2 regions of the Streptomyces sp. NPDC054757 genome follow, and region 1 is predicted to be linked to the other one. Evidence: riboswitches for the same ligand, from Rfam matches in the RefSeq annotation. Region 1 holds a riboswitch; the other holds the start of a gene.
The links. Region 1 has a riboswitch for cobalamin ahead of ACWGKJ_RS25185 (CbtB domain-containing protein). Riboswitches for the same ligand answer to the same signal wherever they lie in the genome.
Positions count from the first base shown of each region.

Region 1 (4,461 bases):
AGGGGCCGGGTACGCCCATCGACCAGAAGTTGTCCTCGTCCCCGCGGGCCACGATCCGCTCGTCGGGCAGCCCCGCGATCCGCCGCCACAGGGCGCGCGCTTCGGAGTCGGAGTGGTGGACCGTGACCCAGATCTTCTCCGGATCCAGGCCGTAGCCGCCGCCGTCCCGTGCGTTCGTGGACAGCTCCCAGGCGTAGGCGATGGCCTCCTCCTTGAAATAGTCCCCGAGGGAGAAGTTGCCGTTCATCTGGAAGAAGGAGCCGTGCCGGGTGGTGCGGCCGACCTCCTCGATGTCCAGGGTCCGTACGCACTTCTGCACGCTGGTGGCCCGCTCCCACGGCGCGGCCGCCTCGCCCGTCAGGTACGGCTTGAAAGGCACCATGCCGGCGTTGACGAACAGCAGCGTCGGGTCAGGGGTGGGCAGCGGCGCGCTCGGGACGACCGTGTGGCCGCGTTCGGCGAAGTAGTCGAGGAATCTGCTGCGGATGTCGGCGGTACGCAAAGTTCAGTGCTCCGGTGGATCGGTCGGACAGGAAGGGGGCCGGACAGGAAGGGGGAACGGCCGCGCTGGTCTGGATGCCGGGGGCCGGAGAATGCCGCGCCTCCGGATCCTTCGGACGCCGGACGGGTGGCCCGCACCCGCCCAAGGCGCCGGTGGCAGGCCAGAGTTGTTTCGGTGCGCGGGGAAGTCGGCAGGCGGCAGGGTTCCCCGGGCGCGTCCACGGTCACAGTGTCGAGGAGCGCGGCCCCGATGCCGCCGCCGCGCGCCGGACCCGGCACGGCGAGTTCACCGACATCCCGGCCCCCGCGCCGCCCGGCGGCCGTGTGCGGTGGCGTTCACGCCGCTCTCGCACCGGTACGGGAGACGGGGTGCAGGGCCGCGTACTCCAGCGGCGCGGACGGATCGACCGAGACATCGAGCGGGGCCGGTCCGGCCCCCGCCCGGACCAGGAGATCACCGACGGCGGCGACCATCGCGCCGTTGTCGGTGCACAGCTTCAGTGGGGGTACCCGCAGCACGATCCCGGCGGCCCGGCAGCGCTCCTCGGCCAGCGCCCGCACCCGCGAGTTGGCGGCCACCCCGCCCACCACGACGAGTGTTCCCACCCCGTGCTCGCGGCAGGCCGCCACCGCCTTGCGCGTCAGCACATCGGCCACGGCCTCCTGGAGCGAAGCCGCCCCGTCGGCGAGCGGCAGCTCTTCGCCTTGCAACCGGTGCCGCTCGGCCCAGCGGGCGGCCGAGGTCTTCAGCCCCGAGAAGGAGAAGTCGTAGCGCGCGTCACGCGGACCGCTCAGCGGCCGGGGGAACGCCACGGCACGCGGATCGCCCTCCCGCGCGGTGCGGTCGATGGCGGGCCCGCCCGGGTACGGCAGTCCGAACACCCTGGCCACCTTGTCGAAGCACTCCCCGGCGGCGTCGTCGATGGTGTCGCCCAGGTGCTCGATCGGATCCCGCGCGAGGTCCCGTACGAGAAGCAGGGACGTGTGCCCGCCCGACACGATCAGCACCATGCACGGGTCCGGCAACGGCCCGTGCTCCAGTGTGTCGGCCGCGACGTGACCGGCCAGATGGTGCACGCCGTGCAACGGCACCCCCAGGGAGAAGGCCAGGGTCTTCGCCCCGGCCAGACCCACCTGCAACGCCCCCGAGAGACCTGGTCCCGTGGTGACCGCCACCGCACCGATGTCCGACATCCGCAGCCCGGCCCGCTCCAGCGCCTCCCGCACGACGGGAACGAACGAGTGGACGTGTGCCCGTGCGGCGATCTCCGGGACCACTCCGCCGAAGCGGGCGTGCTCGTCCATGCTCGACGCCACCGCATGCCCCAGCAATCGCCCGTCCCGCACCAGACCGGCGCCCGTTTCGTCACACGACGACTCGATCCCGAGCACCACCGGAGAACCCACGACAACCTCTTTCGCATACGGAACGCAGTTGCAAAGTATATGCAATAAGGTACGCCGCCGGCCCGTCACCGCAACGGCGCGGGGGCCGGCCTCCAGAGCTCCACCCAGCCCTGCTCCGGATTTGGCATGGGCTTGATTGACCGCCTGGAGAAGCGATCCGTACGCTGCGCGTGTAGTGATGGCATAAGGAAGCTGGTGAGATTCCAGCACGGTCGCGCCACTGTGAGCCACGCCACCGGAAGGTGGCCGGCAAGTCAGACACTGAGCCCTCACTCCGCCCGCATACGCAAGGGACGCACGATCCCAGAAGGAGGGCTCACCTTGAGCAGCGTTTCCACATCCCGTCCGGTGGCCACACCGGTTGTCCTGCCGATCTCCAAGTCCGTTCTCTGGCTGGTCGGTACCGCGCTGATCGCGCTGGCCGTCTACTACTTCATCGGCGTCGACCAGGGGGCCGTGTCGGTGTTCGGCAACGACATGCACATTCACGAGTTCGTCCACGACGGCCGCCACTTCCTCGGCTTTCCCTGCCACTGACCCTCCGCCGCATCTGGACGTACGGACAACTCGACATGGAAAAGAAGCTCATACTGCGCGGCGTTCTCGCCGGCGCAGTCGCGGGCCTGCTCGCCTTCGTCTTCGCGCGGATCTTCGCCGAGCCGCAGATATCCAAGGCCATCGACTACGAGAGCGGCCGCGATGCCGCCCAGGCCGCCCTCGACAAGGCAGCCGGCCTGATACCGGAGGCGGGCGGCCCCGAACTGTTCAGCCGCACCATCCAGGCCAACCTCGGCATCGGCGTCGGCATCGTCTTCTTCGGTATGGCGATGGGCGCCCTGTTCGCCGTCGCCTACACCGTCTGCCTGGGCCGCACCGGCGGTCTGCGGGCCCGCTCCCTGGCGCTGCTCGTCGCCGCCGGCGGGTTCCTCGGCATGTATCTGGTGCCGTTCCTGAAGTACCCGGCCAACCCGCCCGCGATCGGCCACGAGGACACCATCCAGCAGCGCAGCGCCCTGTATCTGATCATGGTCGTGTGCTCCGTGGCCTTCCTGGCGGGAGCGGTGTGGCTCGGCCGACGACTCCAGCCGCGCTTCGGCAACTGGAACGCCTCCCTCCTCGCCGGCGCCGCATTCGTGGTCGCGATCGGGATCGTCATGCTGCTCCTGCCGCAGCTCGGCCATCTCGCGTCCAACAAGGAGAACTTCGGCCATCACGCCACCGAGACCCCGCTGCCGCTGACCGACCCGAAGGGCCACATCGTCTACCCGGGCTTCCCGGCCGATGTGCTGTTCGACTTCCGCTTCTACTCGGTCGCGGCCCAGCTCATCCTCTGGACGGCCATCGGCCTGGTCTTCGCCCCGCTGGCCGAGCGCCTGCTCCGGCCCATGCGACCGGATGCCGCCGCCCCCTCGCAGGAGCCGGACACCGTTCCGGCATGAGCGGTCCACCCACGGCGAGCGCGGCGATCGAGGAGATCGCCGCGCTCGGCCCGTTCTTCGGCGTCCGGACCCATCCGCCAGGTACGGAACCCCCCGGGCCCTGGCGGCGGATCACCGGCCCACTGCTCGAAGCCCGGGTGACAGGCGTACGGGAGTGGCTCGCCGCGGCAGGCGGGCAGCCGCCCGAGGCGGTCGAGACCCGGGTCGCGGCATCCGTCGCCCATCTGGGGCTGGCTGCCCGGCTGGTGTCACCGGCACTGGCCGCCGCCGTGCTGTACGGGCTGGTGCCCGCCCCCGGCCTCGCGGACCTCCGATGGCAGCCTGTGACCGGCGGCCCGGTCCCCTTGTCGCTGCCCGCCGATGCTTTCACCGAAAGGGCTTTTGTCGAGGGGGCGGTGACTGACGGGGCTTCTGCCGTCGGGGCCCTCACCGGCGAACTCTCTTCAGCCGCGCCGCCGGCCCGGCTCGCCGCCGAGCTGGGCAGTCGTCTGGTGGACGGCCCCCTGAGCGAACTCGCCCATGCGATGGCCGAGTTCTCGGTCTCCCCGCACATCCTCTGGGGCAACACCGCATCGGCCGTCAACGGAGCCGCGACCATGATCACGGCAAGCCGCCCAAACCTCACCGCACGGACCCGCGCCATCAGCTCACTGCTTCTGGCGCGGCCCCCACTGCGCGACGCGAGCAGCGTGCGGCCCGACGGAGTGTTCCGGCGGCGGAGCTGCTGCCTGATCTACCGCGCCGCGCCCGGCGCCGCGGGGGCCCTGTGCGGGGACTGCGTACTGTCCCGCTGACCAGGCCGCATCACGTCATCCGCCACTGCCCCCGGTCTTGCCGGGGGCCGGGCTGCGCGCTCTGCTAGGACGTGTTTCGAAAGTCCCGCCTGGCCGACGACGCCTGGCACGCACGCTCGCCGCGTTGTCGGAGTCGTCCAAGTACGTCCAGTACGAGGACGATCCTCCGCCTTGCGATCGCACGCGCCAGGCGCCGTCGGCCCCGCCCTTCGGGCGGACGGCGCTACTTTCGAAACGCGCCCTAGTGGCCGATCTTGTCCAACTCCACGAGTTCCTCGTCGGAGAGCGAGAGTCCCGCACCGGCTGCGTTCTCGCGCAGG
Region 1 covers NZ_JBSHBW010000023.1:107,188-111,648, reverse strand. The annotation lists gene alaS (alanine--tRNA ligase) at 1-502, opposite strand, end outside; gene tsaD (tRNA (adenosine(37)-N6)-threonylcarbamoyltransferase complex transferase subunit TsaD) at 838-1,908, opposite strand; cobalamin riboswitch at 2,071-2,193, shown strand; gene ACWGKJ_RS25185 (CbtB domain-containing protein) at 2,230-2,445, shown strand; gene ACWGKJ_RS25180 (CbtA family protein) at 2,481-3,347, shown strand; gene ACWGKJ_RS25175 ((2Fe-2S)-binding protein) at 3,344-4,141, shown strand; gene ACWGKJ_RS25170 (aldo/keto reductase family oxidoreductase) at 4,383-4,461, opposite strand, start outside.

Region 2 (4,461 bases), on a different contig from region 1:
GTGTCCCCGGCACGATCACCAGATCCGCGTCCGCCAGCTCCTCCGCACGGTCCACGAACCGCACCACGACGCCCGGTTCGGCCGCCAGCGCGTCCACATCGGTGAAGTTCGACATCAGCGGCACGGCGCACACGGCGACCCGCAGAACATCCTGCCCGTACGGCGCCGAGACCGCGGACTCACGCACGGTGCCGCGCATCGACACCCGCAGCCCGTCCTCCTCGTCGATGCCCAGACCGTGCGCGTACGGCAGCACCCCGTAGGTCCGCCGCCCGGTCAGCCCGTACAGCATGTCGAGCCCCGGTTCGAGGAGGGAGACGTCGCCGCGGAACTTGTTGACGAGATATCCCGCGACCAGCGACTGGTCCTCGGCGGCCAGCAGCGCGGTCGTACCGAAGAACGACGCGAAGACACCGCCCCGGTCGATGTCGCCGACGACGACCACCGGGAACCGCGCGGCGCGCGCGATGCCCATGTTCACGATGTCGGTCCGCCGCAGATTGATCTCGGCGGGACTGCCCGCCCCCTCGCAGATCACCGCGTCGTACGTGCCCCGCAGCTCGGCCAGGCAGTCCGTCACCGTGGAGAGCAGCGCCTCCTGCCGCCCGCCGTGGTAGCCGCGGGCGCTCATCTCGCCCACCGGCTTCCCCATCAGCACGACCTGGCTCGACCGGTCGCTCCCCGGCTTGAGCAGGACCGGATTCATCAGGGCCGTGGGCTCGACCCGCGCCGCCTGCGCCTGCATGGCCTGGGCCCGCCCGATCTCCGCGCCCTCGCGGGTGACGAACGAGTTGAGCGACATGTTCTGCGCCTTGAACGGCGCGACCTTCACCCCCCGGCGCACCAGCCACCGGCAGATGCCCGCCGTGACCACGCTCTTCCCGGCGTCCGACGTCGTACCGGCCACCAGCAGTCCGCCGCTCATCCGCGCACCTTCCTCACCACGAGAGCCGCCGCGAGCGCCAGCACGGACACCCGGCGCGACAGCCGGACCGCACGCTCGATGTCCCCGTACTCCACGGGCCTGCCACCGCCGTTGAGCACCGCCCGGTGCTCGACCCGGCCGCCGTACGAGAGGGTGCCGCCGAGCCGTACACCCAGCGCGCCCGCGAACGAGGCCTCGACCGGGCCCGCGTTGGGGCTCGGGTGGCCGCCCGCGTCGGACCGCCAGGCGCGCAGGGCGCCGCCCGGGTCCCCGCCCGCGAGGACCGCGAGTACGGCGGTGAGCCGGGCGCCGGGCCAGCCCGCCAGGTCGTCCAGCCGGGCGGAGGCCCAGCCGTACCGCAGATAACGGGGCGACCGGTGGCCGACCATCGCGTCCAGGGTGTTCACCGCCCGGAACCCGGCGAGCCCCGGCACCCCGGCCAGCGCACCCCAGACCAGCGCGCCCACCACCGCGTCCGAGGTGTTCTCGGCCACGGACTCCACGACGGCCCGCGCGATCTGCTGGGCGTCCAGGGCCTGCGGATCGCGTCCGCACAGATGCGGCAGCCGCTCCCTGGCTGCCTCGGTGTCACCGGCGGCCAGCGCATCGCCCACCGCGCGCGCCTCCCGCCCCAGCGAGGTGCCGCCGACGACGGCCCAGGTGGTGGCCGCGGTCAGCGCGATCCCCGCCGCGGGCCGGCCGCGCACGGCCCGCCCGGCCAGCACGGCGGCGCCCACCGCGCCCCCGGCGCAGACCGCGGTGTGCAGGACGCCCCACCCGCGGTGGTCGCGCCAGAGCCGGCGCTCCACTGCGGCGGCGGCCCGCCCGAAAGCGGCGACGGGGTGCCCGCGCCGGGGATCGGCGATGAGGAAGTCCGCCAGGAGGCCCGTGGCGGCGCCGTACACGAAGACACGCTCGGCACGCATGGGGTCAGCAGGCCGGTACGCCTCGGCGGGCCCCTGCCGCGCTGGTGACCGGAGTGTCGGGGCGATCGGGCAGCAGGCAGCCGCGCATGGCGTAGTCCTCACTCAGGGTGTCCGCGCCCTGGTTCGACGTGACCGGCGGTGAGAGTTCCTGGCTCCCGGGGTGCGACCCCCGGTGACAGTGGCGGGACCGCGCCGGATTCGCACCGGACTTCCTCTCCTGCCGCCGTACTGGCCCCGGCAGTCCACCACGGTCGGCGAACACCCGTCAACTCACCCTTGACCTGCGACGAGTCGTTGTGCCGGGCCCCACACGGGCCGCCGGGGCTACGGCGTGACGCGGGGGAGCGGGGCCGTCAGGCGACGATCAGGAAGATTCCGTACGCGACGGCCGCCGCGCAGAGCGCGAAGCAGGCGTACGAACCCGCCCGCACGCCCGGGGTGCCGCCCCGGCCCGTACCGGCCGGTGCCGTGGCGGCGGGTGCGGTCGCGGTGCCCGCCTCCGGCGCGGGCTCACGCGCCAGCCCCACCACGCCGAGCGTGAAGAGGCCGACCAGTCCGACGGTCGCCACGAGGCTGACGCCGAAGACGGTGCCGAGAGCTGCCCAGTCGATGTCCATGGTGGGGTGTCCTTCTCGTTCGGGCCGTCAGACCGTGGCGGGCCGGGTCGGCTCCGGTGCGGGGCCGCCCGGTGCGGGGATGGTGGTCCGCAGACCTTCGGGGACCGCGACGGGCGGCGGGGCGACGGCGGCGATGGCTGTCGTCACCACCCCGGCGGGCTCGTCGGCGACCGCGGGCCCGTCCGGCGTGACGCTGTGCCGGTCGACCGGTGTACGGCGGGAGAGCGCCCAGATGACACCGGAGCCCGCGACCAGCAGAACGGCCACGGCCCCGATACCCCAGGGACCGCGGCCGGTCAGGAACTCGGCGCCCGCGCCTACGAGCGCGGCGGCGGGCAGCGTCAGACACCAGGCGACGGCCATCCGGGTCGCGGTGGACCAGCGGACCACCCCGCCCTTGCGGCCGAGGCCCGCGCCCATCACGGAGCCCGAGCAGACCTGGGTGGTGGAGAGCGAGAAGCCGAGGTGCGAGGAGGCCAGGATCACGGTCGCGGCACCGGTCTGGGCGGCGAAGCCCTGCTGCGGCCTGAGCTCCGTGAGCCCCTTGCCCATGGTCTTGATGATGCGCCAGCCGCCCAGGTAGGTGCCGAGTGCGATGGCGGTGCCCGCGGAGACGATGACCCACAGCGGCGGGTTCGAACCGGGGGCGATGACCTTGCCGGTGACCAGGGCGAGGGTGATGATGCCCATGGTCTTCTGCGCGTCGTTGGTGCCGTGGGCCAGCGAGACCAGGCCGGCGGAGGCGATCTGGCCCGCCCGGTAGCCCTTGGCGGTGGACTTCTCGTCCGTACGGCGTCCGATCCGGTACGTCAGCCTGGTGGCCAGCAGCGCGGCGAGACCGGCGACGACCGGCGCGGCGACCGCGGGGAGCAGGACCTTGGTGACGACCACGTCGCCGTTGACACCGGACGAGCCGACCGACATCAGCGTGGCTCCGATGAGCCCGCCGAAGAGTGCGTGGGAGGAACTGGACGGCAGGCCGAGCAGCCAGGTCAGCAGGTTCCAGAGGATGGCGCCGACGAGCGCCGCGAAGATCACTTCGGTGGTGATGCCCTGTTCGTTGATGATCCCGCCGGAGATCGTCCTGGCGACCTCGACGGAGAGGAACGCCCCGACGAGGTTGAGCACGGCGGACATGGCCACCGCGGTCTTCGGTTGGAGAGCGCCGGTCGAGATGGTCGTGGCCATCGCGTTGGCCGTGTCGTGGAAACCGTTCGTGAAGTCGAACACGAGAGCGGTAATGATCACGATCCCAAGGAGCAGGGTCAAGTGTTCCATTTACCTGGGCAATCGTTCGAGGTCATTGACGCGATGAACGTAGGCAACCCGGGTGAACGGAAGATGAACTGAGCCGGGCGCTGTGGTGACCCTGCCCGGACGCACCCATTCCGCTCATCGCGGCCCGCTTGCCCGCCCGCCTGCCTGCCTGCCGTCGCGGCGTACCGCGGTGCCCGCGGGCCTGGCATCATCGCGGGGACGGGCCGCCTGTGCCCGGGGCGGCGCACCGGGACCGGTGCGTTCCGGATGTTCCGGATGTTCCGGATGTTCCGGATGTTCCGGATGTGGGGTCAGATGTGATGGGGCCAGATGTGAGATGTGATGGGGGAGGGTGCCGTGACGTCCTATGAGACCGGTCCGCTCGCGCATGCCTGGCACGATGTGGTCGCCACCGCCCGCAGGACCGCGTCCGATGGGCTGGTCGTCGGTACATCGGGCAATGTCTCGGTGCGCTGCGGCGATCTGATCCTGGTCACCCCCAGCGGGGTGCCGTACGAGCGGCTCGGCCCCGGCGACACCGTCGCCGTCGACCTGGAGGGCCGCCAGGTGCTCGGCGAGCTGAAGCCGACCAGCGAACTGCCCCTGCATCTCGCCGTCTACCGCGCCACCACCGCCACCGCCGTGGTCCACACCCACGCGGTGCACGCGACGGCGGTCTCCACCCTCGTCCCCGAGCTGCCCGCCGTCCACTACATGGCCGCCGCACTGGGCGGCC
Region 2 covers NZ_JBSHBW010000026.1:42,091-46,551, forward strand. The annotation lists gene ACWGKJ_RS26675 (cobyric acid synthase) at 1-925, opposite strand, end outside; gene ACWGKJ_RS26680 (cobalamin biosynthesis protein) at 922-1,851, opposite strand; cobalamin riboswitch at 1,975-2,112, opposite strand; gene ACWGKJ_RS26685 (hypothetical protein) at 2,205-2,468, opposite strand; gene ACWGKJ_RS26690 (inorganic phosphate transporter) at 2,496-3,746, opposite strand; gene ACWGKJ_RS26695 (class II aldolase/adducin family protein) at 4,083-4,461, shown strand, end outside.
Region 2: linked by a shared signal. The riboswitch ahead of ACWGKJ_RS26680 (cobalamin biosynthesis protein) and the one ahead of ACWGKJ_RS25185 (CbtB domain-containing protein) in region 1 are both predicted to bind cobalamin.